DNA from 4 places in the Comamonas sp. C11 genome. Region 2 is predicted to be linked to each of the others. Evidence: predicted binding sites of a transcription regulator. Region 2 holds the regulator's gene; each other region holds the start of a gene.

Region 1 (2,201 bases), 740 kb from region 2:
CAAGCAGGCGCATGCTTGTCTGTGCGGTATGAAATGCCAGCCACAGCGCCGCAGTTGCAGCCACCAGAGCAATAAGCACCGACATGGCGATTCGCTCATAGTCCCACTCCAGGTGGCCTCCAAAACGCATGCCATACATGCCTAGGTAGTGCATGACAACGGCGCCCAGCCCGAGCATGGATCCGGCCAGCAACAAACGACCAATGCTGCGCGGGTTGCGAGCCACGATATGAAAAGCCAGAGCCGAGATTGCCACCGCGGCAATGAGCGACACGCCTGTCTCCCATACCGAGTAGCCGGTCCCAAGGTCCATGCGCAGCGCAAGCATGGCAATGAAATGCATCGACCATACGCCAATGCCGCCCAGGGCAATCCCTGTGCTGCCAAGGCTCATCAGATAGCTCTGACGGTCATCAATCTCCGGCTCAAGTCGCCTGGCGGAGATCAGCGCAATGAAGGCGCCAATCATTGAAATCGCGTACGACAGTACAACCAATTCCATGCTGTAGCTGGTGCTGACCATTGCATCCATGAGCCTCTCCTGGTTGCCGAACAAGAAGAATCCAGAATTTGTAAATTGACTTGTATCAAATTAATTCAGAGCCATCAAGGTGATTTGATGAATCAGATCTGATTAGATGCTAGGTAGATACATCAGATCTGATCTATATTCAAAAATTGAGACCAGTCAAGGAATATGTAAGCACTTGATACAAGCAAGCGCTCAAGGAGCGATCGCACGGGTGCCCAAGGCGTGCCGGCTTCACTCAATCTGGGCGGTATCTCGTTTTGTCAGGCCATTGACCACAGAAGGCACATATGAGAGTGAACGCACCGGTAACCCAGCGGGAGTACAGCTTTGATGAGCATGCAACTCTGATGTCCACCACGGACACGGAGAGCTACATCAAATATGCCAATCAGGCGTTCATGGAGGTCAGCGGCTTCGAGCCGCAAGAGATCATCGGGCAGACGCACAATCTGGTGCGCCACCCGGACATGCCCCCGGCCGCTTTTGCCGACATGTGGGCCACGCTCAAAAGCGGCGAGCCCTGGAGCGCACTGGTCAAGAACCGGCGCAAGAACGGGGACCACTACTGGGTTCGGGCCAATGCCATTCCCATCATCCGCAATGACAAGGCCAAGGGCTATATGTCGGTGCGCACCCAGCCCGAGCGCAAAGAGGTCGAGGCGGCGCAAAAGCTGTATGAGTCCATGCACGACAAGGGCGGTTCAGCTCCCGAGCTGCACAAAGGCATAGTCTCCCAGAAGGGGCTGGGGAAGCTGCTGTCGATCTGGCGGCACATGGGGGTGCGCCGGCGCATTCGCCTGAACTCGCTGGCCTTGTGGGGCGCTCTGGTGCTTGGGGCCTGGCTGCTGGCTCAAAGCCAGATGCAGTTCCTGTCGATGGCGGCCTTCATGACGGTGGCCCTGATGGTGATGACGCTATTGCTCGAGAGCCAGTTCGCCACGCCGCTGGAGCTGCTCAAGCGTCAGTCGCTGAACGTGGCCACCGGCAACAACCGGCAGACGCAATACCTGCAGCGCACGGATGAAATCGGCACCACGCTGCGCACGGTCAACCAGATCGGTCTCATGTTCCGCTGGCTGGTGGACGATGTGAATCAGCAGGCGCTCAATGTTCAGCAGGCCTGTAACGAGATCGAGCAGGGCAACAGCTATCTGCACGGGCAGACGGAGCAGTTGGCGGTGAATGTGGCCCAGACCTCGGCCTCCATGGAGCAGATCACGGCCCGGGTTCAGTCCAGCGCCGATACAGCCCAAAAAGCCGGTGTGCTGGCCAGCGAAGCCAGCGCGGCGGCCTTGCGCGGGGGCCAGTCCATGGATCAGATCGTCTCCACCATGGAGTCGATTACGGCCAACTCCCGCCGCATTGCCGACATCGTCGGCGTGATTGACAGCATTGCCTTTCAAACCAACTTGCTGGCGCTGAATGCGGCCGTGGAGGCCGCCCGCGCAGGCGAGCATGGCAGGGGGTTTGCCGTGGTTGCCGGTGAGGTGCGGGCCCTGGCGCAGCGCAGCGCCGATGCCGCCAAGGAGATCAAGGCGCTGATTCAGGCCAGCACGGCCACCGTCGAGGCGGGCTCTCTGGTGGTCAGCGATGCGGGGAGCAATATCGGGGATATCGTTTCTCAGGCGCGCAGCGTGGCGGACTTCATTGCCGAGATCAGCAAGGCCAC
Region 2 (2,201 bases):
TTTCTGCACTGCGGGATCAAAATCCTGCACGCCAAAGCTCAGGCGATTGAAGCCCATGTCCTTGAGTGCCTTCAACCTCTCGTTGCTGACCGTGCGCGGATCGACCTCGATGGAATACTCGCCGGCTGGATCGAGCTTGAAATGCTCACGCATCAGAAGCATCAGCTGCCGCAGCTCGGCATCGCTGAAGAAGGTCGGCGTGCCGCCTCCCAGATGCAGCTGGCTTACCAACTGGCCTTTGCCGCAATGCTCGGTATGCATGGCCAGTTCACGGCTCAGATAATCCAGATACTCGGCAGCCTTCTCATGATGCTTGGTCACGATCTTGTTGCAGGCGCAGTAATAGCAAAGCGACTCGCAAAACGGCACATGCACATAAACGGACAGGGGCAAGGCACGTGAGCCCGAATGCGTCTTGCGCTGTTTCAATGCCAGGATATAGTCGTCTGCACCAAAAGCCTCAACAAAACGGTCGGCTGTTGGGAATGATGTGTAGCGTGGGCCGGGGATATCAAAGCGGCTCAGCAACTCAGGCGTGACTGCGGTCATAACTGGGAGTTAGGGTGCGCCCACACTCTGTATAGAGCAGATTTCAATGGAAATCAGATCCTGAAAATCATGCCCGAAATAGGCAAAAGCGCATGTTTTTGAACGAATACGGGCAATGTGCCCCAAGGCAATCACCCTGTCCTTGATGAAAATCAAGAGACATCAAGGCGAGTGCTGCGACAATTTGATCCATCTCATCTTCAACCACGAGGTCAACGACCGGCGCGACTCTCCACTCTGTGTCTGTCTGCGCCGTTGCTAAAAGCCCATGAATCTTCAGACCATCAAAGCATCCTGCTCCAACTGCAATCTGCGTGAACTGTGCATGCCCATGGGCCTGGACGATGAACAAATGGAGCGTATTGACGAGATTGTGGCCACGCGCCGCAAGGTCAAGCGCGGCGGGCTGCTATTTCGCAATGGCGAAGAGTTCACCTCGCTGTACGCCATTCGCACCGGCTTCTTCAAGACCAGCGTGGCCACTGAGGATGGACGCGACCAGGTCACAGGCTTTCAGATGGCCGGCGAGATCATTGGCCTGGACGGCATCGTCAACGACCACCACACCTGCGATGCCGTGGCCCTGGAAGATGCCGAAGTCTGCATCATGCCTTTCGACAAGCTCGAGCAGCTCTCGCGCGAAGTCACGGCGCTGCAAAATCATGTGCACAAGGTCATGAGCCGCGAAATCGTGCGCGAGCATGGCGTAATGCTGCTGCTGGGCAGCATGCGCGCCGAAGAGCGTCTGGCAGCCTTTGTGCTGAACCTGGTGCAGCGTCTGTCGGCACGCGGCTTTTCGAAGTCGGAGTTGGTGCTGCGCATGACGCGTGAAGAAATCGGCAGCTATCTGGGACTCAAGCTGGAGACCGTGAGCCGCACCTTCTCCAAGTTCGCCGAGGAAGGCATCATCGAAGTCAGACAGCGCCATCTGCGCATTCTGGATACCGATGCGCTCAAGCGCATCGTCAACAGCCAGCAATGCCAGGGCTAAGTTAAGACAGCGGGCTTTTTTGATGGCAGCGAATGCCTGCCAGAAGCTTCCCGCCGCCGAGGCCGCCAGCACAGAGAGCGACCAAGCACCATCCGGGGCCGCCACCGGCCCCGAAACTGCGGCCCTGTGCGCAGCGCTTTACTCGACCAGGGGCTCCGAGACTATGCCCTGGTTCAGATCGCTGGCCGAACGCCCCAACATGACAGTCATCAGTCCGCTGGCCACGGCGACCGCCCAGAAGGCAAAAAAGGCCAGGGTGTAAATGGCATTGCGCGACCATTCCAGAGGCGAGCCCAGCCAGTGCATGTCCAGCGGGTCCACAAAGGCAAATACCACCATTTCCATGATTGCCGCAGCCAGAAAAGCCGGCCAGACAATCCACATCCAGCGTCGAGCATCCATCGCGATTCTCCTTGGCCTGTGGGTTTGAACCCATTTTGCACAATTGCCATGACCTTCCCTGCCACACCAAGGGCATGCACTCAGATAGGAAACCCTGAACCGCTATTATTTAAAGAGCTTCCAGTGCATTCTTTGTATTGACTTAAGGTCAATATCTATCTGAAATAAGCTTTGATAAAGCGCTATGCGCTCCTGATATTGAACCCGCCCGGCCATCCTTTGCCGGTTTTTGAGCACTGCAGACAACCGTCCGACTCTG
Region 3 (2,201 bases), 300 kb from region 2:
CAACGCCCGGCTGCGGATCGGACTGATCTGCATCAAAGCGGCATATGACAAGCTCGTGAATACTTCTTCGGAAATCCTCAAATTTCTGGAGAACACAATGGCATTGCTGGTCTGGGTCCCCGAGCTGGACACCGGGATTGCGGAGATCGACCGGCAGCACCGCCGCATCGTCGACTACATCAACCGGCTCTACGAGCTGCGAAGTTCGCCCGACCGAGAGGGCCTGGGGGATGTCATCGGCGAGATGATCGACTACACCGTCTCGCATTTCGTCTTCGAGGAAAGCCTGATCGAAAGCGCTGGCTACATGTTCGCCGGGCCGCACAAAAAAGTGCACGAGCTGTTCACGCGCCGCGTGATCGAGATGCAGACCCGCTTTGATGCGGGCGAGGATGTGGCTGCCGAATTGCACGGCATGCTCTCGCGCTGGCTGTTCAACCACATCCGCAACGAAGACCATGGCTATGTGGATTCGGCCAAGGTCTATATACGCATGATGTCCAAAGAAAGCGGACACGCGGCAGAAAAAGAACGGCTCAAAACGGAAGTGCTGCAGGAGCTGGAATTGCAGCGCAAGAAAAAGGGCTGGCTGGCCCGGCTGCTCAATCGCTGAGCACTCTGATTCACCAGCAAAACGGCTCCTTGGGGAGCCGTTGCTTCGTGGGCAGCCGCCTTGCGCTTACTCGCGCACAACAAGAACCGGGATTTTGACTGCGCCCAGCACGCGTTGCGTGACGCTGCCCAGCATCAGCTTCTCAAGGCCGCGACGCCCCTGCGAGCCCATGACGACAAGGTCTGCGCCCACGCTTTCCATGGTGCGCACAATGCCTTCATGCACTGCATGACCCTCACCCACCAGGGTCTTCACGGGCACGCCTGCCTCATCCATGATGGCCTTGACCGCATCCAGGGCGGTGTTGGCCTCGGCGGTGGCCGCGCTCAGATACTGTGACTGGCCATAGGCAAAGTCGGCGCCCACGCCGGTAAAAGGATAGGGATCGACCACATACACCGCCGTCACGGCGCAGCCGAAGACCTTGGAGAGCTCGGCGGCCTTGCGTGCCGCCAGCATGGATGGCTTGGAGCCGTCGACCGGAACCAGAATGTGATTGAACATGGACATATGTTTCCCCTTTCAGGTTGCAGGCGACAAGGACCTCAAGCCAGAGGCCCGGGGCAGATGCCGCTCTTGAGATAGCGAGAGTCTGCCTTCATCATGCCTCAGCGTGTTGACATGAATCAACCCTGAAGTTCACACCGACCAAGGTCTGGCTCAGATGCAGACATGGGCCGCCTGGTATTCGTAGCATTTGTCCAGCAGTCTGTCGGACTTGTCGGTAATCGTGATGCGAGAGCCGTCCGGGCGCAACAGGGAGACATTCTTGAAGGCTGGCTCGTGGGGTTTGCTTGGCGCATCGCGGCGCACGGTCCATTCCTCCTGGACGATGCCGTCCGGCATGTCCAGCATCACGACGATCTGCTCTGTATCGTCCGACAGTCGAATGCACTTGGCATCATTGAACTCGACCACAGTCCCGGCCGGCGCGGCAAGGCCATAAGGACATTCCTCCACGCCGTGAATCGGCACCGAGGCATCGCCAAGGGTAATCTCGAGACCATTGCGAAAGTAGATCGTGGGCTCCTTGGTGTAGGCCGCCTGCGCAGGACGGTCTTGCGAAGGCTTGCAGGCCGCTACTGTGACAAGAGCTGTCAGTACTGAAATGCCAAGGGCGTAAAAGCGATTCATATAGAAAACCACGCCCCGCAGGGCGTGGTGTCGGCCAGCTGATCTGGCTTGCTGGATGCAGGGAAGACTTGAAGAGGCGAAAGCTTCGTCGCGACGAGCCTGCATCATGCAGTTTTGAGGCCGTCACTTTGACGTATTGAGAATGTTACAGTTTTGCTCAAATTTTCCGAACAAAGCCGTCCGTCTCAATCAAGCGGCCTGGCCCTGCTGCTCCTGGAGCTCGGCACCCTGGAAGCTGCCACGACGATAGGTCAGCACCAGCGTATCGCGCACGCCGCCGTGCTCGACGGGTTGAATCGGCGTGGTTTCATGAATCATCCGTGCATCGTCGAGCAGCATCACGGACCATGGCTCGGTCAACGTGAAACGCTGGCCGTTGGGACCGGTCGCCTCGAACACGCGAGTCTCGCCTCCCTTGACGCCCTTGCGCCCCACCAGCAGCACGGCGACCAGA
Region 4 (2,201 bases), 250 kb from region 2:
AGCCGCAGATCGCGACCGGGGGCGGTGCCGCCCGTCAGGCCGGAGTGAACACCGCGAACGGCATGCAGCCCGCAACCCTGGTCACGGCCGGCTTGAACTTCTCCTACGAAGCGGATCTGTTCGGCAGGCTGTCGCGGGCCAGCGAAGCGGCACGCGAGGACGCCAATGCACGCGAGGCCTTGCTGCAGAGCACGCGCCTGATGGTGCAGGCCGATGTGGCCCAGACCTATCTGCAGCTGCGTTCGCTGCAGACCGAACGCCAACTGGTCGAGCAGAGCCTGGCGGCCTATCGCGAGACTCTGACGCTGATCGAGAAGCGCTACCGCGCCGGCGATGCTGCCGAGCTGGATGTGGCGCGCATGCAGACCGAGGTTTCGGCCACCGAGGCCGAGACGCTGGCGCTGGAGCGCCAGCAGGCGGCCCTCACGCATGCGCTGGCCGTGCTGGTCGGCGATGTGGCCAGCGGTTTTGCGCTGGCTTCGCAGCCGCAGGCGGCAACGCTGCCCGTGATTCCGGCAGGCGTGCCCGCCACGGTGCTGGCACGCCGCCCCGATGTGTCGGCGGCCCAGGCATCGGTGCTGGCGGCCCAGGCGCGCGTGGGCGTGGCACAGGCCGCGTGGTTTCCCGCCATCACGCTCACGGGCAATGGCGGCTATGCCTCGCCGGAGCTCGGCGATCTGTTCAAGTGGTCTGCGCGCTCCTGGGGCATAGGCGCCTTGCTGTCCCTGCCCATCTTCGACGGCGGCCAGCGCGCTGCGCAGGAAGAGGGCGCCCGTGCGCGCCTGGAGGCCGCCGTGGCAGCCCAGCGCGGCCAGGTGCTCGCGGCCTTCCGGGAGGTCGAGGATCAGCTCAGTGCCTTGCGCCTGCTCTCGGGCCAGGCCCGTGTGTTGGGGCAGGCCGTGCAGTCTTCCGAGCGGGCCACGCACCTCTCGGACGTGCGCTATCGCAACGGTCTGGTGAGCCAGCTGGAGCTGCTGGATGCGCGCCGCAACGAGCTGCGTAACCGGCGCCAGGCCTTGCAGGTGCGTACTGCGCAGTACACGGCCACGGTGGCCCTGATTCGTGCACTGGGCGGAGGCTGGGGCAGCGGCGAGCCGCAGGCGGCTCGCGGATGAGGCGATAGCTGCGCTGTCCGCCATGGCGGCCGGTTTGCCGGCTTGTGACGCCTGCTGCTCAGCCAGCCGGTATTTGCAGCGCCCGGACAGGCTCAGCGGTTTGATGGGCATCAAGGCAAGACTTGAGGCACTGGCGGTGCAGGCGCCAGTGGTGCTAGATTCATTGGCGGTCCATGTGGATCGTCAATGGATGCTTCATGAACATCACTTTTCACGGTGCGGCGCAGTCGGTCACGGGGTCCTGCTTTCTGGTCGAGGCGCATGGCTGTCGCTTTCTGATCGACTGCGGCATGGCCCAGGGCGGCCGCGAGGCTGACGAGCACAACCAGCAAGCCTTTGCCTTTGATGCCGCAGGCCTGGACTTCGTCGTTCTGACCCATGCGCACATCGATCACAGCGGCCTGCTGCCCAAGCTCGTGGCCCAGGGCTTCAAGGGCCCTATCTATGCCACGCTGTCCACCAAGGACTTGCTCGAGGTCTTGCTCAAGGACAGTGCCCATATCCAGATGATGGATGCCGAGCGTGCGGCGCGGCGTCGGCGTGAAGGTCGGGGGCGTGAGCGCGAGCTGACGGTTCCTCTGTATTCGCTGGCCCATGTGGCGAGCACGCTGGAGCAGGTCCAGGCCAGGGCCTATGGACAGAGCTTCGAACCCCATCCTGCGGTGACGTTACGTTTTCAGGATGCCGGGCATATTCTGGGCTCGGCCATTGTGGAGCTGTGGCTGGCAGATGGCCATGGCGGCACGCGCAAGCTGGTGGCCAGCGGCGATTTGGGCCAGCCGGGGCGGGTGATTCTGCGCGATCCCACGCCGATCATGGACGCCGATGTGCTGCTCATCGAGTCTACCTATGGCGATCGGCAGCACAAGAGCACGGGCGATACCCTGGAGGAGCTGGTCGATGTGGTCACGCGCACGGTTCCCCATGGCAATGTGGTCATCCCGGCATTTGCCGTGGGGCGCACGCAGGAGCTGCTCTATCACTTTCTGCAGCTGATCCAGCAGCGACGCCTGCCGCCGGTAGAGATATTTGTGGATTCGCCCATGGCGGTTGCGGCCACCGATATCACGCTGCGGCACTTCGGCG

What was found. Region 2 encodes FNR, which switches genes on or off when oxygen is low (the NO sensors DNR and NnrR bind a similar motif). Its sites were predicted from a motif close to TTGATNNNNATCAA; they were not measured.
Region 1: NOX35_RS14065 (PAS domain-containing methyl-accepting chemotaxis protein) is a predicted target of FNR. The motif match lies at 578-591, and genes of this name have one in related genera.
Region 3: NOX35_RS12080 (universal stress protein) is a predicted target of FNR. The motif match lies at 1,230-1,243, and genes of this name have one in related genera.
Region 4: NOX35_RS11885 (MBL fold metallo-hydrolase RNA specificity domain-containing protein) is a predicted target of FNR. The motif match lies at 1,216-1,229, and genes of this name have one in related genera.

The regions. Positions count from the first base shown of each region.
Region 1 is NZ_CP101743.1:3,076,966-3,079,166, reverse strand. Features, by position in the region: gene NOX35_RS14070 (MHYT domain-containing protein) at 1-556, opposite strand, end outside; gene NOX35_RS14065 (PAS domain-containing methyl-accepting chemotaxis protein) at 820-2,201, shown strand, end outside.
Region 2 is NZ_CP101743.1:2,339,641-2,341,841, reverse strand. Features, by position in the region: gene hemN (oxygen-independent coproporphyrinogen III oxidase) at 1-549, opposite strand, end outside; gene fnr (fumarate/nitrate reduction transcriptional regulator Fnr) at 818-1,540, shown strand; gene NOX35_RS10745 (hypothetical protein) at 1,679-1,942, opposite strand.
Region 3 is NZ_CP101743.1:2,643,506-2,645,706, reverse strand. Features, by position in the region: gene NOX35_RS12085 (bacteriohemerythrin) at 56-613, shown strand; gene NOX35_RS12080 (universal stress protein) at 680-1,117, opposite strand; gene NOX35_RS12075 (hypothetical protein) at 1,274-1,747, opposite strand; gene NOX35_RS12070 (2OG-Fe dioxygenase family protein) at 1,937-2,201, opposite strand, start outside.
Region 4 is NZ_CP101743.1:2,593,307-2,595,507, forward strand. Features, by position in the region: gene NOX35_RS11880 (efflux transporter outer membrane subunit) at 1-1,115, shown strand, start outside; gene NOX35_RS11885 (MBL fold metallo-hydrolase RNA specificity domain-containing protein) at 1,313-2,201, shown strand, end outside.